2 regions of the Lawsonibacter sp. JLR.KK007 genome follow, and region 1 is predicted to be linked to the other one. Evidence: predicted binding sites of a transcription regulator. Region 1 holds the regulator's gene; the other holds the start of a gene.
The links. The regulator Rex, encoded in region 1, represses fermentation and respiration genes when NADH is low (regulators of the CRP and FNR family bind a similar motif). The targets are predictions, from matches to a motif close to ATTGTTAANNNNTTAACAAT.
Positions count from the first base shown of each region.

Region 2: the regulator Rex is predicted to act here: its motif matches at 10,638-10,657, upstream of VV088_RS12355 (acyl-CoA dehydrogenase).

Region 1 covers NZ_JAYWSY010000001.1:1,218,381-1,233,156, forward strand. The annotation lists gene rsxC (electron transport complex subunit RsxC) at 1-11, opposite strand, end outside; gene VV088_RS06765 (hypothetical protein) at 337-480, opposite strand; gene VV088_RS06770 (S-layer homology domain-containing protein) at 575-1,660, opposite strand; gene VV088_RS06775 (redox-sensing transcriptional repressor Rex) at 1,657-2,310, opposite strand; gene VV088_RS06780 (hypothetical protein) at 2,321-2,452, opposite strand; gene VV088_RS06785 (helix-turn-helix transcriptional regulator) at 2,567-2,794, opposite strand; gene VV088_RS06790 (hypothetical protein) at 2,944-3,099, shown strand; gene sigE (RNA polymerase sporulation sigma factor SigE) at 3,137-3,859, opposite strand; gene VV088_RS06800 (sigma-E processing peptidase SpoIIGA) at 3,861-4,736, opposite strand; gene VV088_RS06805 (PadR family transcriptional regulator) at 4,912-5,223, shown strand; gene VV088_RS06810 (hypothetical protein) at 5,220-5,342, shown strand; gene VV088_RS06815 (DUF2812 domain-containing protein) at 5,339-6,505, shown strand; gene VV088_RS06820 (toprim domain-containing protein) at 6,550-7,140, opposite strand; gene holA (DNA polymerase III subunit delta) at 7,211-8,257, opposite strand; gene VV088_RS06830 (DNA internalization-related competence protein ComEC/Rec2) at 8,259-10,571, opposite strand; gene VV088_RS06835 (Mini-ribonuclease 3) at 10,727-11,128, shown strand; gene VV088_RS06840 (SMI1/KNR4 family protein) at 11,132-11,665, shown strand; gene VV088_RS06845 (Rqc2 family fibronectin-binding protein) at 11,686-13,494, shown strand; gene VV088_RS06850 (hypothetical protein) at 13,584-14,246, shown strand; gene gltA (NADPH-dependent glutamate synthase) at 14,285-14,776, opposite strand, start outside.
Region 2 covers NZ_JAYWSY010000002.1:511,236-526,011, reverse strand. The annotation lists gene VV088_RS12410 (S-layer homology domain-containing protein) at 1-748, shown strand, start outside; gene VV088_RS22800 (DUF3791 domain-containing protein) at 904-1,125, shown strand; gene VV088_RS12405 (RNA polymerase sigma factor) at 2,014-2,529, shown strand; gene VV088_RS12400 (hypothetical protein) at 2,504-3,181, shown strand; gene VV088_RS12395 (transketolase) at 3,345-4,190, shown strand; gene VV088_RS12390 (transketolase family protein) at 4,192-5,133, shown strand; gene VV088_RS12385 (helix-turn-helix domain-containing protein) at 5,192-5,443, opposite strand; gene VV088_RS12380 (hypothetical protein) at 5,537-5,704, shown strand; gene VV088_RS12375 (dipicolinate synthase subunit B) at 5,751-6,329, opposite strand; gene dpsA (dipicolinate synthase subunit DpsA) at 6,386-7,261, opposite strand; gene acrA (acryloyl-CoA reductase electron transfer subunit beta) at 7,393-8,532, opposite strand; gene acrB (acryloyl-CoA reductase electron transfer subunit gamma) at 8,551-9,351, opposite strand; gene VV088_RS12355 (acyl-CoA dehydrogenase) at 9,370-10,512, opposite strand; gene VV088_RS12350 (RDD family protein) at 11,006-12,508, shown strand; gene VV088_RS12345 (3-hydroxyacyl-CoA dehydrogenase NAD-binding domain-containing protein) at 12,553-13,389, opposite strand; gene VV088_RS12340 (glycosyltransferase) at 13,614-14,318, shown strand; gene VV088_RS12335 (GtrA family protein) at 14,315-14,776, shown strand, end outside.

The DNA of each region.
Region 1 (14,776 bases):
AATTTGCTCATGTAAGTTTTCGACCTCCCTAATAACTTGCTGGGATACCGCCGCCCGCTTCTGCGTTGCCCTCTCCAGTGCCGGGCTGCGGCTGCCGTGTCCGACCAAGCCGGACACACGACAAAACCCGCCGGTCCCTTCCTCTGTTTTTGCTGAAACCGCCGGTCTTGCTACGTATGCTTAATGATACACCAGTCTTGACAGGATTGCAAGTTTTTTTCCTGGAGCCTTGTCCCATTTTTCGGCAAAATTTTTCCCTTCCGAAGAGTATAGTTCAAAACCGGAGTATAAAACAGGCGCGGAGGGAACATCCCCCCGCGCCCCGGACCGGACCTCTCAGCAGCCGCAGCCGTTGTTGCAGCAGCCATTGTTGTTGCAGCAGCCGTTATTGCCCCAGCCGCCGCAGCTGAACAGGATGATGATGAGAAGGATGATCCACAGGCAGCTACTGCCGCCCCAGCTGTTATTGCAGCACCCCATAATGAGTACCTCCTGATTTTATGAAAGTATTAAGAGGGCTGTCTGCCGCTCTCGATACCATCATATGGTCCGGGGAGGCGATGGGTGCGGAGCCTTACAAAATATTTTCGCAGAAGGCCCGGAGCATGGTGGCCATCTCCGCCCGGGTAGCGCTGCGCTGGGGGTCCAGGGTCAGGGTGGAGCCGTTGGCCACTCCGCTGACAATCCCCTTCTCCACCGCCCAGGCCATGGCGGGCCGGGCCCAGCTGCTCAGCCGGCTCAGGTCGGCGTAGCGGGACAGGTCGGCCCCCGCCCCTGGAGCGAGGTGCATGTACTGGGTGGCATAGTTATACATCATGGCCACGGCCTGCTCCCGGGTGACCAGGCCGTCGGGGCTGAAATTGCCATTTCCCGTCCCCGAGGTGATCCCCTGGGAGGCCCCCCACAGCACCGCCTGGGCGTACCAGCTGTTTCCCGCCACGTCCTGGAAGGCCAGCTGGGTCACCAGGGCGGGGGACCCGGCCAGCCGGTGAAGCACCGACATGAGCATGGCCCGGTTCATCGACTCGTTGGGGGCAAAGTGGTTGGCGTCCATGCCGGAAAACAGCCCCTTCTCATAGGCGTAGCCCACAGGGGCGTAGAACCAGTCGCTCTGGGTCACGTCGTAGAAGGGAGTGTGCTCCGTCTTCCCAGCCGACAGGGTATAGCCCCCCTGCAGGCCGATGGCCGCCTGACCCGAGCGGATGGTCACCGCCGCATCGGTGCTCTCCCCCACGATGTAGCGGTGGTTCTGGATCAGTGACGAGCCGGAGGCAGCCTCCACCCCGGTGGTGACGTCCACCACCGCGCCGGTGTGGACCACATTGGCGGAGCCATCCAGCAGAACAAAGACGCTCCCGGTGGACAGGGTAATGATCTGGCCGTCCGGCCACTCCCGGCGCTGGAGGGTCTCACTGGAGCTTCCGGAGGCGGCCCCTCCGCTCCCCCGGAAGGCGGCGTCCAGCTTGGCCTTGGCCTCGTCATAGGTCTTCTGCAAAAGGCGGTTCCCCGCCTCCTCCCCGGCCTGAACGCCTTTGGCGGAAAAGGTGTCCCGCAGGTAGCTCAGGGACACAAGGCTGTCCCCGGAGGTGGCGGCATAGGCGCCCGCCGCCAGCAGCAGCAAGGTCAGAACAAGCCCAAGAGGGCGCAGGTACTGTTTCATTGGTGTTCCTCCATATCCTCCCGCTGGGAGATCAGGTAGCTCAGGGTGAGTAGGCTGTCGGAAAAATGGACCGACTCCACCACCACGTCCTGTCTGGTGCAGGTGAGCTCATAGTTGGTAAAATTCCAGATGCCCTTCACGCCGGCCTCCATCAGCCGGTCCCCCATCCGCTGGGCGGCGGCGATGGGCACCGTCAGCAGCCCCACGTCCACCCGGTGGGCGGCCAGGAAGTCCTCCAGTCCATCGGCGTGGCGGACGGGCACCCCGGCCACCTCTGTGCCCACCACCGCCGGATCGGTGTCGAACGCGGCCAGCAGGCGGAAGCCGTTGGCCGAGAAGCGGAAGTTCCGGATGATGGCTCGGCCCAGGTTGCCCGTGCCCAGCACAATCAGGGTGTGGCCCCGGCTGATGCCCAAAATCTCCCCGATCTCCTCCTTCAGGCCGTCCACCTTGTAGCCGTAGCCCTGCTGGCCAAAGCCGCCAAAGCAGCACAGGTCCTGGCGAATCTGGGAGGCGGTCAGCCCTATGGACTTGCCCAGAGCGCTGGAGGAGATGCGCACCACCCCCGCCTCCTGCAGCTCAGACAGCTGCCGGTAATACCGGGGCAGGCGGCGGATCACCGCGGTAGATACCTTTGCGTTTCGTTTCATCCGGCACACGTCAGGGCAAAAGACGGGCAATTCGAACGGCTGCCCGATTATGGTTAAACATGGACCGGGGAGGCATGGCCACGATCTCGCCGCCGGTCAGCTCCTCCCACGCTTCCTCCTGATAGGCTAAATTGCTGTTCATCTGATCCGCTCCTTTCCTGACATGGGCACAGCTTCCTGCATATATTATAGCATCCAGCCCTTTGACGGTCAATCCAAATCCACAGGGAAAAACAGGACCGGAAGGTCCCACGCCTTAGTCCCGGAAATCGAACAGATCCTTGGGCTTGATCTTGAACACCTCGCACATTTTGAAGATCAGGTCCATGGACACCCCCACATTCCCCAGCTCGATGGCGCTGATGTGGCTCCTTTCGATATCCAGCATTTCTGCAAGCTGAAGTTGAGTTGCCCGCAGACTTTTTCTATAGTAAACCACATTCAAACCGAACTTCCGATACTGCTCGCGATACTCTTCTTTCATTCATGATCACCTCACCAATAGTTTAGAGGTGAATGGGCCTTAGTTAAACATGCCGAAAACGTCGTAACGACGTTGACAAAGGTCATTCTGTGTGCTATTATCTCCACACGTTACTGACACCAACACAGACAGAGAAGGAGGTGACGGAAATGGATCTCAATTATTTTAAAGATAAGCTTTTCGATCTGCTGAATGACAGTGATGGCCTGAACATCGCTGACATTGTGACGGATGACAGGCGTGGCCTGTTCACCGTCAACACCACAGACGGGAGCACATTTGAACTCCTGTGCCGAAGGCTGTAAGACTCACACCGGGCCCCCTCGCCGAGGGGGCCCCTTTTCACATCATCTTCACGATCTCCTTTTTCAGCCGGGCGATGATCCGCTTCTCCAGCCGGGAGATATAGGACTGGGAGATGCCCAACTGATCGGCAACCTCCTTCTGGGTGCACTCCCGCCGTCCGTCCAGGCCGAAGCGGAGGGTAATGATGTGCCGCTCCCGGTTGTCCAGCCGCTCCATGGCCTGACGGAGGAGCTGCCGGTCCACGTCGGCCTCCAGGGGCTGGACCACCAGGTCCTCGTCGGTACCCAGGATGTCGGACAGCAGCAGCTCGTTGCCGTCCCAGTCGGTGTTCAGCGGCTCGTCGAAGGACAGCTCCGTCTTCTGGTTGGCGGTTTTTCGCAGGTACATCAAAATCTCGTTCTCAATACACCGGCTGGCGTAGGTGGCCAGCTTGATGGCCTTCTCCGGCTGGTAGGTGCCCACCGCCTTGATCAGCCCGATGGTGCCGATGGAGATCAGGTCCTCAATGTTGATGCCGGTGTTCTCAAACCGCCGGGCGATGTAGGCCACCAGCCGCAGGTTATGCTCAATGAGCTGGTTCCGGGCCTCGGCGTCCCCCTCCTTCAGGCGGGCGATAAGGGCGGCCTCCTCCTCCCGCTTCAGCGGGACCGGCAGGGTATCGCTCCCACCGATGTACATGACCTTTCCGGGCAGGAGCAGTCCCAGCCGGGTGAGGAGGGCCGTCAGCCCTTCCTTCAGCTTTATGTAAACTGTTTTCATCTCAAACACCTCTTTCATCCATTGGTCCGGCCAGCGCCTGATAGCCGCCCCCGTCGGACACCGGCGTGGGGGAAAGGGCCACCAGCGCCGGTCCCCGCGGCTGCCCCTTCCACTCCAGCCCGTCCACCCGAAGGGCCAGCAGCAGCCCCCTGTCCACCCCCACGCTGCGGTAAGGCAGCAGGCGGAATCGGGACCGCCACGCCCCCGTCCCCAGGCGGGTCAGGGCAGCGGCGGGGTCCCGCAGGTCGGCGGGGCCGGGGCGGTGCTCCCGGGGGAACAGCGGCCCCACCCGCTCCCCCTCCGCCACGATTGCCGGACGGCCGGACACCGGGTCGGTAAGGGTGTTCCCGGTGTCCACCAAGGCGGTGAGGGCCACGGACCGCTCCCCCAGACGCAGCGTTATGTTGACCAGCTCCCCGTCCGCCGCACTGTGCCGCGCCAGACGCTGAAACACCAGGGTAAGCACCCCGTAGCACACCGCCGCCGACAGCAGCACCACCTTCAGATCCAGCGCGGAGTAAAACACCCCGCCGCCCAGAGACAGTCCTGTCCCCCCCAGCAGACCAATGGCCACCACTCCTCCCCCAAAGGCGCAGGTCAGGGCTACAAACAAAATTCCCTGGCGCAGCAGGCGGCGGCTCCCCCCATAGGATACCAGCAGCATCAGGGCGGCGGAGGCCAGGCGGCACAGAGGATGGGCCAGAAAGCCCAGTCCCGGCAGGAAAATGGCTACCGCGTACCCGCCCCCCAGGATGGCTCCCAGGGCGAAGCGCACCCGGCGCAGAGGCTCCCCCGCCAGACGGGCGGCGGCCAAAAGGAGCAGATAGTCCACCAGGGCGTTGAGGAGAAACAGCGTATCCACATAGATGACCGTCACAGTCTCTCCCCCCTTCAGCACGTCCTATTATAGGGGCTTGGCCGGAAAAAAGCGGTCAGAATTTTGATAGGGGTTTCGGGCGGATTTTGTCAGGCTCCTCTTGACCGGGCGGTTATCTCGTGTTATAATATCGTTAGACGATATTATAACACGACAAGAGAGAGGAGGTCCGTCGATGGCGGGACGGGAAAAGGGACCGCTCACCGAACCCATGTACTATGTGCTTATGTCCTTCCTGAGCCGGGAGATGTGCGGCACCGAGATCACCGAATTTGTCGCCCGCAAAACCACGGGCCGGGTGAAGCTGGGGCCGGGGACGCTGTATACCCTGCTGGCCAAATTCCAGGACGAGGGGCTGATTGCCGAAATCTCGGTGGACGGCCGCAAGCGGACCTATCAGATCACAGATAAGGGCCGGGACGCTTTTCAGGAGGAATTGGACCGCCTGCGCACCTGCGTGACGGACGGAGAGGAGGAATTGCGATGATGGTAAAAAAAGCGATCCCTTGTTCCCTGCTGGACATCCAGGGCGTCCAAGAGTGGCTGGACGAGATGGTTCTTCAGGGGCTGTTTCTGGAGGCATTTGACAAGGAGGTAATGCTATGAACCACGTTTGGAAACTGACCCCCGTGTCCATGTATGACGTACGGGGACTGGAACAATGGCTGGAACATATGGCCGCCAGGGGGCTTTTCCTGAAAAAGTACCGCCCTCTGGTGTGTACCTTTGAAAAAGGGGAAGCAAAACAGGTCCGCTACCGGCTGGAGCCCTACGCCTTCTCTCTGGCAGCGGACTTCCCCGACGGCATGGTGGACCTGTTTCAGGAGTGCAGCTGGCGGCATGTAGGTACTGTCAATCACGAGATGCTCATCTTCTCCTCCGCCGACCCCCGCGCCCCGGAACCCCACACTGATCCGGATATCCGGCTGGAGCAGTGGAACAAGCTGTACCGGAAGGCCCGGAAGGAGTGCGTTCAGATGGCTCTCATTGTGCTGGCCTGCCTGACCATCTGCACCACCGCCCTGTTCTGGGGCGGAACACCACTGACCAAGCTGCTGTCCTCCAACATCATTGTCTGGGAGGTTCTGCTGTTCCTTTTTCTCCGCCCGCTCCTGAATCTTGCGGTCCAATACTCCCGGGTCCGGGAGCTGGCCGCCGTCATCCGGGAGCTTGAGGGCGCTCCACCCAAACGCTTCCGGCTCTGGTTCCCCAGCCGGCAGTTCTTCTCCTGGGCGGGGGCCGCCTATGTCGCCCTTCTGCTGTTCCTCCTGTGCTTCCTGAACACCATCGGACGCAGCATGAGCCTCCCCGGACCTGTGACTGAATTCCCTCCGCTGTATGTAACCGATCAGGAAACGGGGATCACTCTGGGGACGGATTCGGGCAGCTGGCGAGGCTCCCTCTTGTGCTGGAATCAGCGGCAGTCCTGGGATTTCGAAGCTATAGACGAACGGATGCTCTATCTGGAGGTATCCTGGTCCGACTTCCCCGGCTGGTTGTCCTTTCTGGCCGTCCCAGCGGCAAAGGACCTCCTCACCGATTCCATGAAGCTGGACGGCCAGTTCCCCTGGCTGGATAAGAGTGCCGTGGCCTGGACCATCCGGGACTACCCCGACGCGGGGGCGGACTGGCTGTCTGTGGCCGACAGCGAGAACGGCGTCTACCACACCGCTGCCGCCGCATTGGAGGATAAGGTCGTGGTGGTGCGGTATAGGGGCAGCGGCGACCTCACCGGCTGTCTGGACGAGATCGTGGATATGGTCCGTTAGCGCAAAAAAAGCCTCCCTTCGCAAAGGGTCCTTTTTGCGCTCCTCTAGCCGCTGATAAATGCCTCCGCCTCCTCCCGGCTGTAGCAGCCGTTAAGGACGGCCAGCAGGGCGTTGGCGGACATGTGCTCGGGCAGCTCCAGCCGCTTCAGCAGGGCCTGCCGCTTTTCTCCGCTCCCCGGTCCCCCGGCCAGTCCGGCGGCGAACAGGTCCCCCTTGGTCAGCGGCGGACCGGAGAGGGCTGCCTGAGCCTCCTCCTCCAGGAAGGTGGCCCCCGCCCGGCGGAGGACCTGCTCCAGCACCTGGGGCGGCATCCCCTCCACCCCAAGCTTGCCCTCCTTCCCCGGCCGGCGCTTGCGGCGCTCCTTACCGTAGATGTCGGGGATGTAGGCGTGCTTCAAAAATTGGGCCGGGATGGCCCCCTTGATCCGGTTCCGGATGACGAACCCCGCCCCGTCGGAGTCGGTGAGCACTACCAGCCCCCGCCGCCGGGCGGCCCGGTCCAGCAGGGCCATCCGCTCCGGGTCCTGGAAGAGCTGAAAGCCCCCTGTCTCCAGAATCAGCGTGTCCACCACCTGGGACAGGGTGTTTTTGTCGTAACGGCCCTCCACCACGATGGCCTCCCGAATGCACAGCATGGGTCCTTCCCTCCCTTCTCTGCCGTCTCAAACGCTGTCATCAGCGCCTCAATCAAGGCGGTCCACCTCCCTACGCCGTGTTGGTCAGCTCCAGCAGCAGGGTGGTCATCAGCTCCTCCGGGGTCTGGCCGCTGTCCGAACGCATGGCCGCGTGGGTCTGGGCGCAGCGGATCACCGCCCGGCGGCACCAGGACAGGGAAAACCGCCGGGCGCTGTTCATCAGCCGGTTGGCCGGGTACCGCATCCCCCACAGGCGGGCCACGTAGTTGGCGTCCCGCCCCTGCTGCAGGGCCAGCCGGGCGGAGTAGATCTGCCGCATCTGGCCGCCAAAGGCCCCGATGATCTCCCCGGGCTTCACCTGCATCCGGTACAGGTCCCCCAGCACCCCGGCGGCCTCGTCAAACCGCTTCTCCCCGATGGCGTCAGCGATGCGGAAGACCACGGCGCTGAGCTGAGGGGTCGCCACCGCCTGGATGTCCGCCAGGGTGATGGCGGGTCCTCTGGCGTAGGCGCCGATTTTCTCGATCTCCTGCTTCAGGTTCTGCATCAGGTCGCCGCACAGCTCAATGAGCTCCTGGCACAGGCGGGGCTCGATATCCTTGCCCATGGACCGGAAGTGGCGGCGGATCCAGTTCACCAGCTCCGACGTCTCCTGCCGGGCGAAGTTCACCGCCGTGCCGTGCTCCTTCAGGGCCGCCGCCAGCTTGGTGCGGGCGTCTGGCTTGTAGTCGATGACGTCGTAGAGGAACACCAGACAGCAGTATTCTGGCAGACTGGACAGGATGCGGATATAGGCCTCCTTGTCCGCCGCCTTGAACAGGTCGAAGTCGGTGACCTGGACCAGGGTCCGCTCCGCCATCATGGGCAGGCAGTCCACCGCCTCCTCCAGGGCGTGGGGGCTCATCTCCCGGGCGTTGATCTCATGGCGGTTGAACTCCCCCAGCCCCCCGGTGAGGACGGCCTCCCGCAGGCGGTCCAGGTAGTACTCCCGCAGGTAGGTCTCCTCCCCGTGGAAAATGTACAGCTGCCCCGGCTTCCCGGCGGACAGCTCCTTCTTCAGCTTGAGAAAGCCGGATATATCCGGCTTTTCCTTGTCTTTGCTTCGTTTTGGCGGCATATCAGTTCTCCTTCCACTGCACTTCTATGGTGCCGTACAGATCGGTGCGGTAAATGGCGGCCCCCGCCTCATCCAGGCGGACCAGGGTGTCATAAGAGGGGTGGCCATAGGAATTGTTCTGTCCCACAGAGATGAGGGCCAGCCGGGGCTGGACCGTCTCCAGCAACTCAGGGGTGGTGGAGGTTTCTGAGCCGTGGTGGCCCGCCACCAGGATCTCCACCTCCGGCAAGGGGATGCTCTCCACCAGACGCAGCTCCCCCTCCTGCTCCATGTCGCCGGTGATGAGGACCTCGGTCTGTCCAACGGCAGCCAGCACCGTCAGCCCCAGCTCGTTGGTGGTCCCCGCCTCCGTCACGGGGGCGAACACCGACACCGTCCGGTCCTCCGCCAGTGCGAAGCGGGTGTCCTCCCGGACCAGCCGCACCGGGATGCCCTTCTCCGCCGCCGCAGACAGAATGGCCGCCCGGAGCGGGGCGTCCTCCTCCACGTCGGGCAGGGCGATCTCCCCCACCCGGACCCGGTTCAGCAGCTGAGGGATGCCGTTGGCGTGATCGGAGTGGTAGTGGGACACCACCAGCAGGTCGATCTGATTGCGGCCCAGGGACTGGAGGTAGCCGGCAGCCACGTCGCCGGGGTCGTCCCGGCTGTCCCCGCCGCAGTCCACCAGGGTGAAAAAGTTCCCCGTCCGAACCAGCACGCTCTGGCCCTGACCCACGTCCAGCACGGCCACTGCCAGCCCTCCGGTGTAGAAGGAGGCCCGGGTGAGGGCCACCGCCAGCACCAGCGCCGCCAATCCGGCGGCCAGGGGCATCCACACCGGACGCCGTCCCTTCGTGCGGACAAACACCAGCAGCAGGGCGTAAACCAGCACCAGCCAGGCCCGGTAATACACCGATTCCAGCGGCAGGGCCGCCAAGGCGGGCTTGGACAGCCAGTCTACCACCCATTGGAGGTAGCGGGCCAGCCAGACAAAGGGGAGGGCCAGCGCCGCCGCCGGACCGGGCAGGAAGACAGCCAGCGTCCCCACCCCCAGTCCCCCCAGGAACAGAAAGCCGATGGCCCACAGGGTGAGCAGGTTGGACAGAGGGGCGATGAGGGAAACCATGTTGAAATGGAGGGCCACCAGCGGTATGGTGAGCACCGAGGCTCCCAGCGTGGCGGACAGGCAGGACACCACAAAATACGGGGCTGTCCGCAGCAGCCGCTCTCCCCAGCCCTTGGGCTTCCGGAGGCCGTCCATGTGGAGCTTCCGCAGCAGCCAGTCCTGCACCCGGTCGGACACCAGCAGGATGCCAGCCACCGCCGTGAAGGACAGCTGAAGCCCGATGTGGGCGGCGGAAAAGGGGTTGGTCCAAAGCAGCAGAAGCAGAGCCAGCGCCAGGGCGGTGGGACCGTCCCGTTCCCGGTCCAGCAGGGGCGCGAACTGGAGCAGCAGGATCATCACCGCCGCCCGGAGCACCGAAGGGGTATTGCCCGCGATGCCGCAGAACAGCACCACCCAGAAGATGGTGAGGACGGCGGCGCTCCGTCTGCCCCGCCCCAGCAGGGTGGTGAGCAGTCCGGCCAGAAAGGCCAGGTGCATCCCGGACACCGCCACCGTGTGGCTCAGCCCCGCCCGCTCCAGGGAGGTGGTGAACTCGTCGGTGAGGCTGTCCCGGTTGCCCGTCACCAGGGCCTTGACAAAGCCGGCAACGTCCTCCGGGAAGGCGGCGTCGATGCCCTCCTTCAGCGCCCTGGCCGCCCAGGCGGCGAAATACTGGGGCGCGATGTGGTCCGGACGCTCCACCTCCAGCCGGCCATAGGCCGTGGCCCGGAGGAAAATGCCCTTGGCGGTGTAGTAGGTAATGGCCTCCCCGGCAAAGGTGCGGTCCCCCAGGGTACAGTGGGCGATGGTCTCCACTCGGTCGCCGGGACGCAGGTCCGCCCCCTGCTCGTCCACATAGAGGATGGCGGACACCTTCGCCCATTGCTCCGTGTCCGCCCGGACCAGGACGGTATAGCCGCCGTAGGTCCCCTCCTGGGGCCAGTCGGTCACCGCGGCGGTGAGGCGGACGGTGCGGTCGTCCAGCTGTTGGGCGGGCTGGAAGAACACCGCCATGTACAGCGCCGTCCACAGGAAGCCCGCCGCCAGGCCGGACAGAATGAGCATCGTCCGGGTCCGGGCCCGGCTCTTCCGCCGGACCAGCAGCCCCAGCAGCAATGTTATGACAACCAGCGCCCCGCCCAGCGGCAGCAGAAGGGCGTCCAGGCCGCCGTAGATGGTGAGGAAAATAGCGGCGGCAAAGGAGAAGGCAAAGGCGGCCAGTATGCGCACAGTCCTCCCCCCTCTCCCAGTGTTTTCTAAAGGGTATCATGTTTGCAGGAAAATTGCAAGGGCGAACTCCCTCCGTCCGCCGAAAGGAGTCCCCCTTGCCATCCTTGGCAAAGTATGATAAAATCATCCCACTTTCCAAAAAGGAGCGCCCTGCTATGACCGACTATTTTCATCTGAATCTGGATCGGGACGGCCTGCTGTCTCTGTCCACCCTGGGGCTGGCCCACCTGGGGGACGGCGTGTATGAGCTGATGGTCCGCTCCTGGCTGGTGCTCCACGGCCGGGCCAAGGCCAAAGACCTGCACAAGGCTACCGTCCAATATGTGGCCGCCCCCGCCCAGGCGGAGCGGTTTGAAAAAATTCAGCCCCTCCTCTCAGAGGAAGAGGGAGACGTCTTCCGCCGGGGCCGCAACACCGCCCCCCACTCCATCCCCAAGGCCGCCAGCCGGGTCCAGTATCAGACCGCCACCGGCCTGGAGGCCCTGTTCGGCTGGCTCTACCTCCAGGGGCGGACGGAACGGCTGAACGAATTATTTGCCGCTATGATGGAGGAATAAACCATGCCAATCTACAAACCGGAAGAATACGACGCCGTTTTGGAACGAATCAAAACGGCAATCAAGGAACAGAACATCCAAATGGGGCCTGTCCTGTCTGAGGAAGAAATCCGCGCCTTTGAGCAGAAGCACGGGATTGTGCTTCCCGAGGGCTACCGCCGTTTCCTGCTGGAGGTGGGCGACGGCTGTGACATGTTCGACGGCTACGACGTTCTGCCCCTCGGAGCAAAGCGGGAGGTGGAAAACTACAGGGAACCCTTCCGCTATCAGGAGTATTGGGTGGATTGGGACAACCTGGAGGAGGGCGAGGAGCCGCCCTTCGGCAACCCCTTTACCAGCGGGACGCTGGAACTGATCGATATCGGCGATGGTCAAACCTTTGAGCTGGTCATCACCGGCCCCTGCCGGGGCGAGGTCTGGCATTTTTGTGAACTGGGCGTCCAGCCCTGCTGCCAGCGCCAGAACTTTTTAGGCTGGTTCGAACGCTGGCTCACCGACGGGGACGATGTGGACTATTTTGCGGAATTCCCCTATTGAACATTGGAGCGTGATTTCCCATGCCTTTAGACGCGCTGTGCCTGTCCGGCGTAATCAACGAACTGAATACCGCCTTGTCCGGGGCTCGGGTGGACAAAATCTACCAGCCTGGGCGGGACGAGGTGATTCTGGCCCTGCGCTCCCCGGCGGCGGGGAACGTGCGGCTGCTGCTGTCCGCCAACCCGGCCCACCCCAGGCTCCATCTTACCACCCTGCCCCTGGAGAATCCGGAGAAGCCCCCCATGTTCTGTATGCTGCTGCGCAAGCACATGTCCGGGGCCCGGCTGCTGGAGATCGTCCAGACTCCCCTGGAGCGGGTGGCCGCCCTCCGCTTTGAGGCGCTCAACGAGCTGGGCGACCGGGTGGAGCGCCGGCTGGTGCTGGAGGCCATCAGCCACAAGACCAACCTGATCCTGCTGGACGGCGACGGCCGCATCCTGGACTGCATCCGCCACGTGGGGCTGGATGGCGCGGACAAGCTGCTCCTCCAGCGGGAGGGACAGCCCTCCGGCGTGCAGTACCGGGTGCTCCAGCCGGGGATGTTCTACCGTCTCCCTCCCGGCGTGGACAAGGAAGATCCCCTCACTGCGGACCGGGCGCGGCTGGAGGAACTGCTGGCCGCCGCCCCAGAGGAGGCCCAGGCTGACCGCTGGCTGCTGGACACCTTCGGGGGACTGTCCCCGCTGATCTGCCGGGAGCTGGCCCACCGGGCGGGCGGGGCCGCCGACGTGCGGCTGAACCTCCTGGGTCCGGAGGGCCGGAACAGGCTGCTGGACCAGCTGGAACAACTGAGGGAGACGGTCAAGGCGGGGCGCTTCACTCCCACCATGATCTCCATGGACGGCCGCCCCCGGGATTTCACCTTCCTCCCAGCAGGCCAGTACGAGGACGCTGCCCAGGTGGAGAAATGGCCCGCCTTCTCCCCCCTGCTGGACGCCTTCTTCGAGCAGCGGGAGCGCCAGGACCGGGTGAGGCAGAAGGGCCAGGACCTGATCAAATTGGTCACCAATGCCCGTGACCGGGTCAGGCGGAAGATCGCCAACCAGGAGAAGGAGCTGGCCGCCACCAGGGACCGGGACCGGCTGCGCCAGCTGGGGGACATCCTCACCAGCAATTTTTACCAGATGGAGAAGGGCATGGCCCGCCTCCGGACAGCGGACTTCTACGATCCAGAGGGCGGGGAGATCGAAATCAAGCTGGACCCCCTCCTCACCCCCCAGCAGAACGCCGCCAGATATTACAAGGACTACAACCGGGCCAAAAAGGCGGAGGAGATGCTCACCATCCAGCTGGAGAAGGGCCGCGGCGAGCTGGACTATCTCAACAGCGTGCTGGAAAACATCTCTCTGGCCGAGGGGGAGCGGGACCTGGCCGAGATCCGTCAGGAGCTGGCCGACACCGGCTACCTCCGCCGCCCCGCCAAGGCCAAGGACCGGGGACGGCGGGTGACCTCCAAGCCTATGGAGTTTATGTCAACCAACGGCCTGCGCATCTCCGTAGGCAAGAACAACAGCCAGAACGATCTGCTCACCTGCAAGCTGGCGGGCAAGGGGGATATCTGGTTCCACACCCAGAAAATCCACGGCTCCCACGTCATTTTGTGGACCAAGGGCGGCCAGCCCGACCTCCAGAGCCTGAACGAGGCCGCCTGTCTGGCCGCCTGGTTCTCCCAGGCCCGGGACAGCGGCAAGGTCCCGGTAGACTATACTCCGGTGCGTTATGTAAAGAAGCCGGGGGGCGCCCGGCCCGGGATGGTAGTCTACACCACCTACGAGACCGCTCAGGTCACCCCCGACGGGGAACTGGCCAAGCGGCTGAGGGTCAAATAAATACGTTAAGCGGCGGATCTCGCCGCTTAATTTTATCTCAATTTTGCCGATACTTCAGTATACCAGCTTTCGCAAAGGAGAAAACCGCCATGAACGTCACACCCATCTACAACACCGGCCAGCTCGCCCTGATCCGGAACGCCCGCTCTGCCCCGTCCCAGGAGCACACCGCCGCAGGCCAGTCCCAGGACCAGCTGGAACTATCTCAGGAGGGCCGTCAGGTGTCCGCCCAGGCAGAGAAAGCCGCCCTGCTGGACATGACCAAAGAGGACATCATGTCCATGGCTCAAGAACAGCTGGAGGAACAGCGGCTGGAGATCAACTGGAACGCCTCAGTGGACCCGGACGGACAGATCTGGTGTAAAGCCTATTTCGACTCCTACACCACCCAGGCCGTCCAGTTCCGGGACACCGCCGAGAACGCCATCCAGGACTACTACGCCGCCCCCTATCAGGAGGCGCTGAACAACCCTCTAGGTTCCTCCCTCCCTCAGCAGTTGAACTTCATCGCCGCCAAGTATCAGTGCTCCTGGTCGGACTTCTTTGACGCCAGCATACCGGCAGACCAGCGGCAGTGGACATACACCCAGGTACGGGCCATGCTCACTGGCACCGGCCTGCGGCTCAATGACCCCTTCGCCTTAAAGGATATCTCCATCCCCACGGTTGAGGAGACCTCCAAAATCGCCAAACAGGAAGCTGACAACACGATCCGCCAGCTGGCCGGACAGGCCAAGGAACAAAATGGGTAACAAAAGGACCTCTCCCCTCGGGAGAGGTCCTTTTTCCGTTACTGCTTGCTCTTAATATACTCATCGATGGACTTGGCGGCGGACTTGCCTGCGCCCATGGCCAGGATGACGGTGGCGGCGCCGGTGGCAGCGTCACCGCCGGCGAAGATGGCCGGGCAGGAGGTGCAGCCGTTCTCGTCGGCAGCCACGCAGCCCTTCTTGTTTTTCTCCAGGCCGGGGGTGCCCTCGTAGCTCATGGGGTTGGGCTGGGTGCCCAGAGACATGATGACCGCGTCCACCTCCATCTTGAACTCGCTGTCCGGGATGACCACCGGACGGCGGCGGCCAGAGGCGTCCGGTTCGCCCAGCTCCATCTTCACGCAGGTGATGGACTGGACCTGGCCCTTCTCGTCCCCTTCGATGGACACGGGATTGGTGAGCAGATCGAAGACGATACCCTCCTGCTTGGCGTGGTGAACCTCCTCCACACGGGCGGGAAGCTCCGCCTCGGAGCGGCGGTAGACGATGTGGACGTCCGCGCCCAGGCGCTT
Region 2 (14,776 bases), on a different contig from region 1:
ATACAATGATATGGCGACAGTTTCCACATGGGCGACATTTAGTATGTGGGAAGTTGCGGGGTACAATCTTCTTCCTGTAGATGCCGCTGGTAATGTTAATCCTCACAAGCAGGCCACAAGAGCGGATTGTGCTGTATCGCTGGTTCGTTTGGCCAAGTCCAGTGGCTATGGGGTAGTTCCTCCGACCGTCATTGAAAATCAGACTTTGCCTAATGAGTATGAGAAGGCTGTTGTGGCGAAGGTCAAAGCCATTCATGATGAAATGTGGGCTTCTGGCAAGGTTACTTCCAGTATGACTGAGAAGGAGAAGGCCATTGCATATTATATGTGGTTCACTTCTAATTGCCAGTATGGTGACGAGACTAACTATGATATGGAAGCGTGGATGGCTCATAACGAGTATGGCCCGTTAGTTATTGGTCATGGTGTATGCGAAGGCTTGTCTAAGGCGTACAAGAGACTGTTGGATTATGAGGGTATCTACTGCGAGTTTATTCCGGTACTTGAGCGTAATCATGCGTATAATGCAGTTACTCTGGATGGGGTGTATTATAAGGAAGTTGATGTGACAAGTATTGCTGGTACGCAGTGGGGTGGAAAAGGCCCTGATATGTCGGTTTATATAAATGAAAGAATTAAGCAGTATTTTTATCCAGATGAGTATCGCAAGGAGCAGGAGAGTGGTAAGGGCTTTGGTGAGCCACTCACCGAGGAGGAAATTCAGCAGTTAATCGACAGCCTTAATTAATTCATGTTACTGTTAGCATTTGTGGCGACCTCAGTACGGAGTGCTGGGGTCGCCTATTCTTGGTATATGCATGGTAGTGTTTAGCACTATTCTTGAGAAGTGTATAGAGAGTTCTGTGTTAGAATTGCAGTTTAGGTTGTTAGCTACTTATCATAATGTTTGTCGAGGTGAGTTCGTTGAGTGATGATATTATATTCTTGCAAAACAGTTGTTTCATGGCATATATGGAGAAGCATAAACTCGATAATGTTAGTGCGGCACAGGTATTTCAGGCGTACAGTCTTTTTAGCTATATACGGGAGCATTATGAGTATCTACACCTGATGGGGGTAGATTATATAGTTAAGCATTTGGACGGTATAGTAGGCGGGAGTTAGTGTTTAAGAGTGTAGTCTCCTTGAGTAGAATTAAATTTATGAGGAGTGAGAAAATATGGCTGTAGATAAGGCCGGAAAGCAATATTGCATAAGTAACTTAGTTTCTATGGTGGTCACGATTTTATCGGAAGATTATAATACAGCATGTGATATAGTGTTAGGCAAGTTCGTGCAGTCAAGAACATACGCTTTGCTGTGTGATACAGAGACAGGTCTATGGACACAGGGGCCTGACTATATAATATCGATTTATAAGAAGGAGCCTGGGGTACGGTAGACTTTAGTATATTGCATAAGGTCGTGACACTGGAAACGGTGTCACTTTCTTTATTAAGGCATATATTGCATTTCATAATGTTGTCATATGTTATCTGCCACGGAGAATTGTGGCGGAAAGGCGTGTTATGTATGTCGCTAAAAGACAAGATTTTGTATTGAACGTGGCGTTGCTGGGGTGACGGCGGCTGGGTGGCCCGCCACGGCTGGCGGCTGGGCGGTTGTCGGCGGCTGGGAGCAAGGCGGGGTCAAAGGTTGGTTCCGCTCCATGGCAATTCCCCGCCGATAGGCTGGCGGTATGGGGGAGGCTGGCACCCGTGGGAATTGCCGTCGCTCTGATGCGATCCGCTGACGCTCTCGCATTTCCTTGCGGGAAGTGGTGCGGCCTATCGGGAACATGAAAAAACAGGGGGCCGGGGTCGGCCTCCCTGTTTAATCAATCTTAAAAGTGCCGCAGTTCTGCGGTTTTTGTAAGTGTCCTTTTGTAATGCAAAGGGGGCTTTTGGCGCAATCCTGAAAAATTTTTCAGTCCTCTGAGATTTTATCCCACGCTCATGGATATTACTTTATGAAAGGCCTTTCCAGAACAGATTTCCAAGGAGGTGAGCGGCAGTGACCGACGAGGCGTTTGCCCAGGCGGCGCGGACCTATGGGGACACCATCTACCGGGTGGCGTATCATGCGTTGGACAATCCCCAGGACGCCGAGGATGTGATGCAGACGGTGCTTTTACGGCTGTACGAGTGCAAAAAGGACTTTGAGAGCGAGGAGCATGTGAAGCACTGGATTTTGCGGGTGGCGGTGAACGAGAGCCGCAGGTTGCTGCGTTCGTTCTGGCGGCGGACCTCGGTCCCCATGGAGGAGTGGCAGGAGACCGCCGTCCTGGAGGACCCGGCCAAGGCCGAGGTGCTGGAGGCGGTGATGGCGCTGGAGCCCAAATACCGTCTGGCCGTCTACCTGTACTACTACGAGGGGCTGAGCGTGGCCGAGACCGCCGCCGCCATGCGGGCCAACGTGTCCACCGTCCAGACCTGGCTGCTCCGGGCGAGGGCCAGGCTCCGGAAGGAGCTGTCCCAGGAGGAAGAAAGGGAGGAATCTGTCTATGTTCGACCCAAAACTGTACCGTGAAGCGTGCCGGGAGCTGAGCGCTCCCGAGGATAAAATTGAGGAGATTATCGCCATGACTGAGAAGACCAATAAGAAGCATTTCCGTCCCCTGCGCACCGCCCTGATTGCTGCCGCCGCTGTGGCTATGATGGTGATGGGGGTGTCCGCCGCTAACCCGGAAGCCGCCCAGGAGTTTTGGCTCACCCTTCGGAACGCCGTTCAGGTGGACCAGTACCGGATGGATTTGACCACGGAGGAAGGGGAAAAGGTGTCTGTGATTTCCGTCCCCGAAGCACGGCTGGAGAACCGGGACGGCCGGGCTGTCCTGATGGTGAACGGCAAAGATGTGGCCGATATCACCGACGCGCTGGCCCAGGACCAACACTATGTCTATGAGGACGCGGCCGAGGGCAGCAAGATCAGCGTGACCGTGGACGGGACCATCGACAATTGGACGATGACGGCAGACGTGGGCAAGCTGGAGGAGGACGGCACCTACAACTGGTTCGGCGGCGTGACCACCACCAGCGAGGACCAGGATGACAGCTTGGGCGCCCAGATATTCGAGGGCGGCGCGTTTAGCGAGGTTTTTACGAGCGTGAATGTCAACGAAAACACCGACCCGGACGCGGAGGTGACCGTGGGTATTTACGCGGTGACGGGAAACGATTGAACACAGCCTTATACACAGCGGGCCGGGAAACCGGCCCGCTTCCGCTATTTATCCAACCAAATGCCAACCATTTTGAACCTGCTTCCCCTTGTATTTTCCAGGCGGCTGTTTTATAATGAAAGGCAGCAAAACCAAGAAATTTTTCTGATAGAAGGAGAGCATTATGACAGCCAGTGAGAAAAAGCAGCTGATGGCCACGGCCTGCAAGGTGCGCATGGGCGTCATCGAGGGGACCCATGGGGCCAAGGCCGGACATCCCGGCGGCAGCCTGTCCGCCGCCGACGTGTTTACCTACCTCTACTTCAAGGAGATGAATGTCGACCCCAAGGCCCCCAAAAAGGAGGACCGGGACCGCTTCGTTCTGTCCAAGGGCCACACCGCGCCGGGGCTGTACGCCGCTCTGGCGGAGCGGGGCTTCTTCCCCGTGGACGATCTGCCCACCCTGCGCCACATCGACAGCTACCTCCAGGGCCACCCCAACATGAACACCGTCCCCGGCGTGGACATGTCCACCGGCTCCCTGGGCCAGGGCATCTCTGTGGCCGCCGGTATGGCGCTGGCCGCCAAGCACCAGGGAAAAACCTGCCGGATCTACGCCCTGCTGGGCGACGGCGAGATCCAGGAGGGTCAGGTGTGGGAGGCCTTCATGCTGGCCCACCACTATGGGCTGGACAACCTGTGCGCCGTCATCGACAACAACGGACTGCAAATCGACGGCCCCATCGACAAGGTCATGAGCCCCTATCCCATCCCTGAAAAGCTGAAAGCCTTCGGCTGGAATGTGGTGGAGATCGACGGCCACGACTTCGACCAGATCGAGTCCGCCTTCGCCCAGGCTCGGGAGACGAAGGGCGCTCCCACCGCCATCGTGATGAAGACCACCAAGGGCAAGGGCGTCAGCTATATGGAGAACCAGGCCGGCTGGCACGGCAAGGCCCCCAACGACGAGGAATATGAGAAGGCCATGGCTGAGCTGAAGGCTCAGCTGGCGGAAGTGGAGGCGATGTAAGATGGAACTGAAAAAGATCGCGACCCGGGACAGCTACGGCGCGGCTCTGACTGAGCTGGGCAAGGAGCACGACGACCTGATCGTCTTCGACGCCGATCTGGCGGGAGCCACCAAGACGGGTACCTTCAAAAAAGCCTTCCCCGAGCGGCACTTCAACTGCGGCATCGCCGAGGGCAACATGATCGCCGTGGCCGCCGGAGCCGCCGCCATGGGGATGGTGCCCTTCGCCTCCAGCTTTGCCATGTTTGCCGCCGGGCGGGCCTTTGAGCAGGTGCGCAACTCCATCGGCTACCCCCATCTCAATGTGAAGATCGGGGCCACCCACGGCGGCATCTCCGTGGGCGAGGACGGAGCCTCCCACCAGTGCTGCGAGGATTTTGCCCTGATGCGCTCCATCCCCGGCATGGTGGTCATGTCCCCCGCTGACGACGTGGAGGCCCGGGCCGCAGTGAAAGCCGCCTATGAGTATAAAGGCCCCGTCTACCTGCGCTTTGGCCGTCTGGCCGTGCCCGTGTTCCACGACGAGGCCAACTTTCAGTTTGAAATCGGCAAGGGCGAGGTCCTCCAGGAGGGCAGCGACGTGGCCATCATCGCCAACGGCCTGATGGTCAGCGAGGCAATCGAAGCGGGCAAGACCCTGGCTGAGGCTGGCATCTCCGCCCGGGTGATTAACCTGTGTACCATCAAGCCCCTGGACGAGGAGCTGGTGCTGAAGGCCGCTCAGGAGTGCGGCAAGGTGATCACCTGCGAGGAGCACTCGGTCATCGGCGGTTTGGGCGAGGCGGTTTGCGCCCTGCTGGCCGAGAAGTGCCCCACCCCCGTGCGCCGCATCGGCGTCAACGACGAGTTCGGCCACTCCGGACCCGCCGCCGCCCTGCTCAAGCAGTTCGGGCTGTCCGCAGAGCACATCGTCGAGGTCGCGAAGGATTTTTGCGGGAAGTAACAGAAAAAACGCTCCGCTTGTCGCACAGACAGGCGGGGCGGTTTTCTTCCAAAAGGTCCTATTGAATTTCCTGCTCTAGGCTGTCAAAAGCCGGGGTGGAAAAGAACTCTCCCAGGGTGATGTCCAGACCGTCACAGAGCTTTTTGATGGTAACAATAGACACATCTCTCCGTCTGCTGTCCAGCATACTATAGACCGTTGACGGTGTGACACCGGATAATGTGGCGAGCTCGTTTGCTTTGATGCTACGCATTTTGCACAAATCCATGAAACGGGCCGCAACTGCATCCTTGACAGACAAATTGACCACCTCAAGGATATAGTATTCAAATTATCGCATTTGCGTATACGCACTTGCGTAATACACAAAAATATGATATACTGCTGCATTGAGGTGATCGAGATGAAAAAAATTACCATCAGTTTGGATGACGCGGTGTATCAGTTTTATCAGAGTGTAGGCAAGAATGCAGGAGGTCTTTCTGTAGAACAGGTTGCCGCAGATGCTTTGTTCAAATTGGCTGGAGAGCTTTCTCTTAACGCGCTTCATAAAAAGAATATACAAGGTTAGGAAAAGCAGGCCATCCCATAGATGGCCTGCTTTTTGCATGGAATGCTCATGCCCGCAGCAGCAGAGGCTGGAGCTGACAGCCCTCCAGGGCCGCCTGGGCGGCGTCGGCCACCTGGGAGAAGTCGGCCACCAGGGAGGTGGGCTTTTTCTCAAAGTCGTCCTGCCCGAAGGGGACGAAGTAGATGTACTTCCGGGGCAGCAGCGCGCCGATGCTGGCTGCCGAGGCGGACAGGCCGTCGTTGGTGGAGGGGGCGATGAGCAGGGGGCGGCAGTTGCGCAGGTGGGCCTTGGCCGCCATGGTGACGCTGGTGTCGGTCACCCCTGCCGCCAGCTTGCCCAGGGTGTTGCCCGTGCAGGGGGCGATGATCAGCAGATCCAGCAGCTTCTGGGGACCGATGGGCTCCGCCCCCTTCACGGTGCGGATGACCCGGTGGTCGCAGATGCGCTCCATCTCCCGCATCAGGTCGTGGGTTGTGCCAAAGCGGGTGTCGGTGTCCGCCGCCGTCTCAGAGACGATGGGCACCACCCGCTGAAACCGGGCCTTGACCTGCTCCAGCGCCTCCATCGCTTTGGCGTGAGTGCAAAAGGACCCGCATACCGCAAATCCGATGGTTTTGTCTTCCAATGATGATCTTCCTTTCGTTTTTTGACGCATCCGCCGGTTGAGGCCCGGCTGCGCCGTTAGCATCCAATTTCCCGCAGCATGTTGTAGATGGTGCTCCGGATGGCGGCCCCGGCGGTGACCGGCGCGGTCTTCCCCGGCAGGGCCAGAGCCCAGATGACGGTGAGTCCCAGGCTGCCGGCGGCGGCCAGATCCACCCCGCCGGGCTTGGAGGCCAGATCCAGGATCAGGCAGTCGGGCTTCAGGTCTTCCAGCTCCTCCCGGCCCAGGACCTGGGCGGGGACCGTGTTGACAATCAGGTCGTAGCCGCACAGCCACCCCTGGAGCTGGGCGAGGTGCTCGGCTCCAAAGCCCATGGCCTGGGCCCAGGCCAGCTGGTCGTATTTCCGGGCGGCCACGCTCACCCGGGCGCCCAGGGCCTGAAAACGCTGGGCGGTGAGCCGTCCCACCCGGCCAAAGCCGATGACCAGCACCTTGGAGCCGTGGATGGTGATGGGCAGATGCTCCATAGCCAGCTGAACGGCCCCCTCTGCTGTGGGGACAGCGTTTGCCACAGCCAGCTCCTCCCGGGCGAAGTAGTCGTGGATGGTGAGGCCCCGTTCCCGGGCCAGCTCCTGGGTCTCCGGGTCGATCCGGCCGCCGCAGAGGAACTGGCGGGGGGAGAGCTGGTCGAGGATGGGGGCGAGCGGGTAGTCTGGCTGGGCGAGGGGGGCGTTGAGCAGTCCGCTCCCGGTGGAGACGGTGAGGGGAAGGATGACGCAGTCCGCCTTGTCCGCCCCGCGCAGGGTGGGCTCGGCTGTGAGGCTGGGGACCGCCTCCTGGGGCTCCCCCAGGGCGTAGGTGTGGACTGTGTGGCCGTCCTCAGCCAGCAGCTGGGCCAGCTTTTCCTGACGCAGGTCACCGCCCACCACCCAAATGTTCAGTTCGTGTTTCATAGATGTACCTCCAGGACCGCCAGCCGCAGGGCGGTGGGTTTCTACTTCCATTGTATGGCCCAGGGGGAGCGGAGGTGAAAAAAGAGCGCCTGTCCCAAATGGGACAGGCGCTCTTGCCTTGTGAAAAAACCTTACTTGGCAGCCTTCGCGGCCTTGATGGCCTCGATGAGCAGCGGGGTGACCTTGAACAGGTCGCCGCAGATGCCGTAGTCAGCGATCTCGAAGATGGGGGCGGTGTCGTTCTTGTTGACAGCGATGATGCACTCGGAGTCCTGCATACCGGCCTTGTGCTGGATGGCGCCGGAGATGCCCAGCGCGACATAGATCTTGGGGTGGACGGTCTTGCCAGTCTGACCCACCTGATGGTCGGCGGACAGCCAGCCGGAGTCGATGGTGGCACGGGAGCCGCCCACCACGCCGCCGAGGACCTCAGCCAGCTCCTCAGCCAGCTTGATGCCGCCCTCCACGTCCTTGGAGATGCCGCGGCCCACGGAGACGACCACGTCGGCGCCGATCAGGTCCACCAGCTTCTTGGCGGCCTTGACCACCTCGACGACCTCAGTCTGCATGTCGGCCTCGGTCAGCTCGAAGCTGGGCTTGATGATCTCGCAGGCATCGGCCTTGGCCTGATCAAAGGCGGCCTTCTTCATGACGCCGGGACGGACGGTGGCCATGGCGGGACGGAACCGGGGGCAGATGATGGAAGCCATCAGATGGCCGCCGAAGGCGGGACGGGTCATCTTCAGGTCCCGGGAGACGTCATGCTTCTGGCCCAGCACCACGGCGTGGCTGGTGGCGTCGATGCGCTCGGGAGCCAGGGTGGAGTTGGCCTTCAGGAAGTCCTTGTAGATGCCCATGTCCACATCCAGGTGGGTGCAGTCAGCACACAGGCCGGTGTGCAGGCGTGCGGCGCAGCGGGGACCCAGGTCGCGGCCGATGTTGGTCGCGCCGATGAGCATGATCTCGGGCTTGTACTCCTCGATCACGTCGCAGATGACCTTGGTGTAGCCGTCGGTGGTGTAGTTCTTCAGCAGGGGGTGGTCGCAGACGTACACGCCGTCGGCGCCGTAGCCGCCCAGCTCCTTGGCAATGCCCTCGATGCCCTCGCCCAGAAGGATGCCGTACAGCTTGGTGCCCAGCTCGTCGGCCAGCTTGCGGCCCTCGGAGATCAGCTCGTAAGAGGTGGGCATCATGCTGCCCTGACGCTGCTCACAGAATACCCAGACGCCACCCTTGAATTCCTGGATGGCGGAGCTATCAAAATTAGACATAATTTATACTCTCCCTTCTCAGATCATGTGCTTGGCGGCCAGGATGCCGGCCAGCTTCTCGCAGGTGGCCTTGTCGGCGCCCTCCAGCATCATGCCAGCGCCCTTCTGGGGGGGAGTAAAGGAGGTCAGGATGTTGGTGGGGGAGCCGCTCAGACCGATGGTGGCCGGATCGATCAGGGGATCGTCCTTCAGGGTGTTGTAGTCAAAGATCTCGTAGGGCTTGTCGTAGCACTCGAAGATGCCGCTCACGCTCATGTAACGGGGAGTGTTCAGCTCCTTGATGCAGGTGATCAGGCAGGGGGTCTTGACCTTGATGGTCATGTAGCCGTCCTCCAGCATCCGCTTGACGGTGATGGTGTCGCCCTCCTTGGTGATCTCGGCGGCGTAGGAGACCTGGGGCAGGCCCAGCTTCTCAGCGATCTGGGGACCCACCTGGGCGGTGTCGCCGTCGATGGCCTGACGGCCGCACATGACAACGTCGTCCTTGTCCACGCCGATCTTGTTGATGGCGGCGGCCAGGATCTGGGAGGTGGCGTAGGTATCGGAGCCGCCGAACTCACGGGCGGACACCAGCACGGCGCGGTCCACGCCCCGGGCCATGACCTCGCGGAGCATACCCTCGGCGGGCGGGGGGCCCATGGAGACGACGATGACCTCGGCGCCGGTCTGCTCCTTCAGCACCAGAGCGGCCTCAACGGCGTTCAGGTCGTCGGGGTTGGTGATGGCGGCCATGGAGGCGCGGTTCAGGGTGCCGTCAGGGTTGACGGCCACCTTACCGGAGGTATCGGGGACCTGCTTGACACAAACAATGATTTTCATTTCAATCTGCCTCCTATCTTACTTTACGCCCATATACTTGGCGATGACCATGCGCTGGACCTCGGAAGTGCCCTCGTAGATCTCGGTGATCTTGGCGTCGCGCATCATGCGCTCCACGGGGTACTCACGGGTGTAGCCGTAGCCGCCGAACAGCTGAACGGCGCGGCGGGTCACGTCGGAGGCGGTCTCAGCGGCGAACAGCTTGGCCATGGAGGCCTCCTTGCTGTAGTCGCCGTGCTCCTGCTTCTTCATGGCGGCGGCGTAGACCAGGTGCTGGGCGGCCTGGGTGCGGCACTCCATGTCGGCCAGCTGGAACTGGGTGTTCTGCATCTGGCTCAGGCGCATCTTGAACTGCACGCGCTCCTGGGTGTACTTGACGGCCTCCTGAATGGCGCCCTCCGCCAGGCCCAGGGCCTGGGAGGCGATGCCGATGCGGCCGCCGTCCAGGGTCTGCATGGCGATCTTGAAGCCGCCGCCCTCTTTGCCCAGCAGATTCTCCTTGGGGACGATGCAGTCCTCAAAGATCAGGTCGCAGGTGGAGGAGCCGCGGATGCCCATCTTCTTCTCGTGCTTGCCGGTGGAGAAGCCGGGGAAGGATTTTTCCACGATGAAGGCGGAGATGCCCCGGTTGCCCTTGGACTTGTCGGTCATGGCGAAGACCACGAAGGTGTCGGCCACGTTGCCGTTGGTGATGAAGCACTTGGTGCCGTTGAGGACATAGTGGTCGCCCTCCAGCACGGCGGTGGTCTGCTGGCCGGAGGCGTCGGTGCCGGCGCCGGGCTCGGTCAGGCCAAAGGCGCCGATCTTCTTGCCGGAGCACAGGTCGGGCAGGTACTTCTTCTTCTGCTCCTCGGTGCCGTGCTCAAAGATGGGGGCGCAGCACAGGGAGGTGTGGGCGGAGACGATGACGGCGGTGGTGCCGCACACCTTGGCCAGCTCCTCCACGCACATGGCGTAGGACAGCACGTCGCCGCCGGCGCCGCCGTACTCCTTGGGGAAGTAGATGCCCATCATGCCCAGCTTGGCCATCTTCTCCACGGTCTCCATGGGGAAGCGCTCCTCCTCGTCGATCTCCTCGGCCAAAGGCTTGACCTCGGTCTCGGCGAACTCGCGGTACATTTTGCGGACCATCTCTTGCTCTTTAGACAGGTGAAAATCCATTTTGCAGTCCTCCTAGTTTAAATTCTTGGCACTATCGTGAGCGCCCCCTCTGCTCCCGCTCCTCTCTCGACCGGGAGCAGGGGTGCAAAACGATACATGACAGCACGCCAAACCTGCCCCTCATCTTTGTTAGAATTTTAACAAAGTTGAAGCGAAAAAAGAGCAACACGGGTCCATCCCGCCGTTGCGGCGCTTATCAGGTTTGGCATATGTAGTGTCTAACCATTGAAATTATATCGGGTTTTCGGATCGAAAGCAAGTAGGACAGCCCTGGCAATTTAGACAGTTTTTTGAGGTTGATTTTGTACAAAAGATAAAATCTGATCCATATTCTTCTAAACCATTGGGGAACCTGCATAGCCAGGCCCTGTGGGAGGGGGAATCGGGCCAAAAAGTGCAAAATATCTTTGGTTATTTTTGACACAGGTATTGACTGTAAAGCCGCTTGATGGTATATACTGGTCCTGAATCAAAGGATGGGAGGCTGATTTTGATGACCATCAAGGACGTGGAGCTTCAGACCGGATTGGCTCGGGCCAACATCCGCTACTACGAGGACCAGGGCTTTTTCTCCGCTGCCCGGGGGGAGAACGGCTACCGGAACTACTCCGACGAAAATGTAGACATTTTATTAAGGGTGAAGCTGCTGCGCCAGCTGGGCTTCTCTCTGGAGGAGATCCACGCGCTGCAGAAGGGGGAGCAGTCCCTGGACCGGGCGCTGGCGGAGCGGGAGAGCGGCCTGGAGGCGGAGCGCCGGGCGCTGGACCAGGCGCTGGAGCTGTGCCGCGCCATGCGGCAGGAGGGCGCGGACTTCTACACCCTGGACGCCCGGCGCTATCTGAACCGTCTGGCCCAGGAGCGAGTTCTGGAGCAGGACCGGGACCCGGTGTGTATCTTCCCCTGGCGGCGGCTGTTCGCCCGGGAGATCGACAGCCTGCTCTGCCTCACGGCGCTGGTGGTGCTCCTCCAGCTGTCTGCCCGGATCAACCTGATTCGGGTTTCGGAGGACGCGGGCAGTCTGTTTCTCCTGCACCTGGGGGCCATGGTACTGCTGCTGGGGATGGAAACCCTGTCCCTCGCCCTCACCGGGACCACCCCGGGCAAACTCTTGTTTGGGCTGAAAATCCTGCGGGAGGACGGCAGCAAGCTGGATTTTGCGGAGGCGGGTCAGCGGACGGTCTACGTGGTGCTGTTTTATGGCTTTGCCCAAACGCTGATCGGCAGCCGCATCCCGCTGCTTTCCATCGCCGGGATCGGGATGCTGGTCTGGGCCTGCTGGCAGGTGTACCACGAAAAAACCCTGTTCTGGGAGGCGGACCAGCTTTACCTGGACGGCAGCACCAAAGAGCGGGCCTTTTGGAACAACCGCTGGAATTACCTCCGGGTGGCGGGCTATCTGGCGGCGTGGGCCCTGTGCCTGGGGCTGATGGCGGGGGGCAGCTATCTGGCCGCCCGTCCGCCCCACCGGGGGGCAAGCCTGACGGCGGAGGAGTTTGTGGACAACTACAACCAGTGCATGGCCTTTGCCTACGGGGAGGAACACGTACCCCGCCGCCTCACTCTGGCGGGAACCTTTGAGGAGGAGCCCTCCCAAGGGGTGGTCATCTATATGTGGGGGGAGCCTCCCGTGCCGGAAGGGTACTTTATCTTCGACCAGGAGGGGGATAGACTGCGCAAGGTGGTCTTTACCCGGACATATGAGGGCGGCGGCCCGCTGGAGGGGGAGAAAACCTACAGTGTGGGCATCCCTTACGACGAAATTTACGTGGCCATGCGCTCCTTCCTCTGGGGGAGGCTGGGCGATCAGGGGGTCAGAGCCCTCTATGAAGCGTTGACGGAGGGGGAGGGCAACTACCACGCCAGCCTGAAGGGCGTTCAGGTGGACAGCGCGATGCGCTTTTCCGGATACAGCTTCTTTGGTGAGCGCGTCCTCTTTGCCCAGGAGGGTGAGACGCAGAGTTACTTTGTGGAGTTTGCCATGGAATGGACGGAATAGTGAAAAAATTCCCGCCCCGGAAGGGGCGGGAATCCATATTCGGCTTACTTGCTGTAGTCGTAGAAGCCCTTGCCGGTCTTGCGGCCCAGCAGGCCGCCCCGGACCATCTTCCGCAGCAGCAGGGAGGCGCGGTACTTGGAGTCGCCGGTCTCGTTGTACAGGGTGTCCATAATGGCCAGGCAGACGTCCAGGCCCACCAGGTCGCCCAGAGCCAGGGGGCCCATGGGATGGTTGGCGCCCAGCTTCATGGCGGTGTCGATGCCCTCGGCGGAGGCCACGCCGGTGTACAGCAGGTCGGCGGCCTCGTTGATCATGGGAATCAGGATCTTGTTGACCACAAAGCCGGGGGCCTCGGCCACCTCGACGGGCTCCTTGCCGATCTCCTTGGACAGGTTCCAGATTACGTCGAAGGTCTCCTGGGTGGTATTGGCGCCCCGGATGACCTCCACCAGCTTCATGTTGGGCACAGGGTTGAAGAAGTGCATGCCGATGACGGGGTGCTTCAGGCCAAGAGCCATCTCGGTGATGGACAGGGAGGAGGTGTTGGAGGCGAAGATAGCGCCCTCCTTGCACATGGCGTCCAGCTCGTTGAGCAGCTCCTTCTTGGTGGCCATGTCCTCCTTGACGCACTCGATGATCAGGTCGGCGTCGGCGGCGGCGGACTTCTCCTCCACCAGCACGTTGGCCATCAGGGCGTCCTTGGCGGCCTGGTCCATCTTGCCCTTGTCCACCCGCTTCTGCAGGGACTTGTCCAGGTTGTCCTTGTGCCGCTGGGCGGAAGCCACGCTGCTGGCGTACATCAGGGCGGTGTGTCCCTTGGCCGCGAAGACCTGGGCGATGCCGCTGCCCATGGTGCCGGCGCCGAAGATTGCTACTTTCATAACTTTGTTCCTCCTAAAAAATAGTAGAATAATGCCGGACGCTCCGGCGGAAATGACCGGAAGATCCGGCCCCGCTCTCTGGTTCACCAGTATAACCTGTTTTTTCCCGAAAGGCAAGAGGAAAATCGCGTCCCCGCCTCCGTCCGCCGGGGATGTTCTTGACTTTTTTTCCCGGCAAGTATATGATAAGGAAAGCTTTACAGATGCAGGAGGCCGCTGTACCGATGGATGTTTCACTGGTGATCCCCGCCTATAACGAGAGCGCGATCGTGCTGGATACGATCCGCGCAGTGTCCGCCCGGCTGGCGGAGCTGGCGCAGGACTATGAGGTGCTGATCGTGGACGACGGCAGCACCGACGGCATGGCGGAGCTGGTGCGCGGCTGCGGCGACCCCCGCGTCCGGCTGGAGGGCTATGCCTCCAACCGGGGCAAGGGCTGTGCCGTCCGGACGGGGATGCTGGCGGCCAAGGGGGACGTTATCCTGTGTACCGACGCCGACCTGGCCTACGGGGTGGACGTGTTCGCCGTGATACTGGACCGCTTCCGGGCGGGGGACGCCGGTCTGGTCATCGGCTCCCGGCGCATAGGGGGCGAGGGCTACAAAAACTACCCCCCGCTGCGGATTTTGATGTCCAAGTGCTTCGGCCTGCTGTCCCACATGATCTCCGGCCTGCCCTACGACACCCAGTGCGGCATCAAGGGCTACCGCCGCAAGGCGGCGGAGCAGATCTTTTCCCGCTGCACCACCGACGGCTTCTCCTTCGACTTCGAGGTCCTCATGCGGGCGGACCGGCTGGGGCTGAAGGTGGAACAGATTCCCGTGTCGGTCATCAACTTCCGGGAATCCAAGGTGAACGTCATCCGGGACAGCGCCCGGATGTTCCGGGATGTGTTCCGCATCCGTAAAAAAGTCAGGAGCGGGAAATGAGAGAGAAAATCGTATTTCTGATCCAGCTGTTCGACCTGAAAAAGTTTATCAAGTTCGGCCTGATCGGGGTGCTCAATACCCTGGTGGACTTCGCGGTGTTTTACGTGATGGACCGCTGGGTGATCCGGGAGGGTCCCACCCTGGCGCTGCTGGGGATGACCGTTGTGGCCGGTCCTTATCTCTCCAACGCCATCGCCTATGTGGTGGCCAATATCCACTCCTTCGTGTGGAACAAGCTGTGGACCTTCGAGCGGCGGGACCGGGTTACCAGAGGAGAGGCGGTGCGCTACCTGCTCACCAGCGCGGGGTATGTACTCATCTCCACGGTGAGCCTGGCGGTGTGCATCCGCATCCTGTCCCTGCCCTTTGTGGCCCCCCTGGTGCCCCAGGGCTGGACCAACCTGCTGGCCAAGCTGCCCACCGCCTGCGTCACCATTTTTTACAACTACCTGATGAAT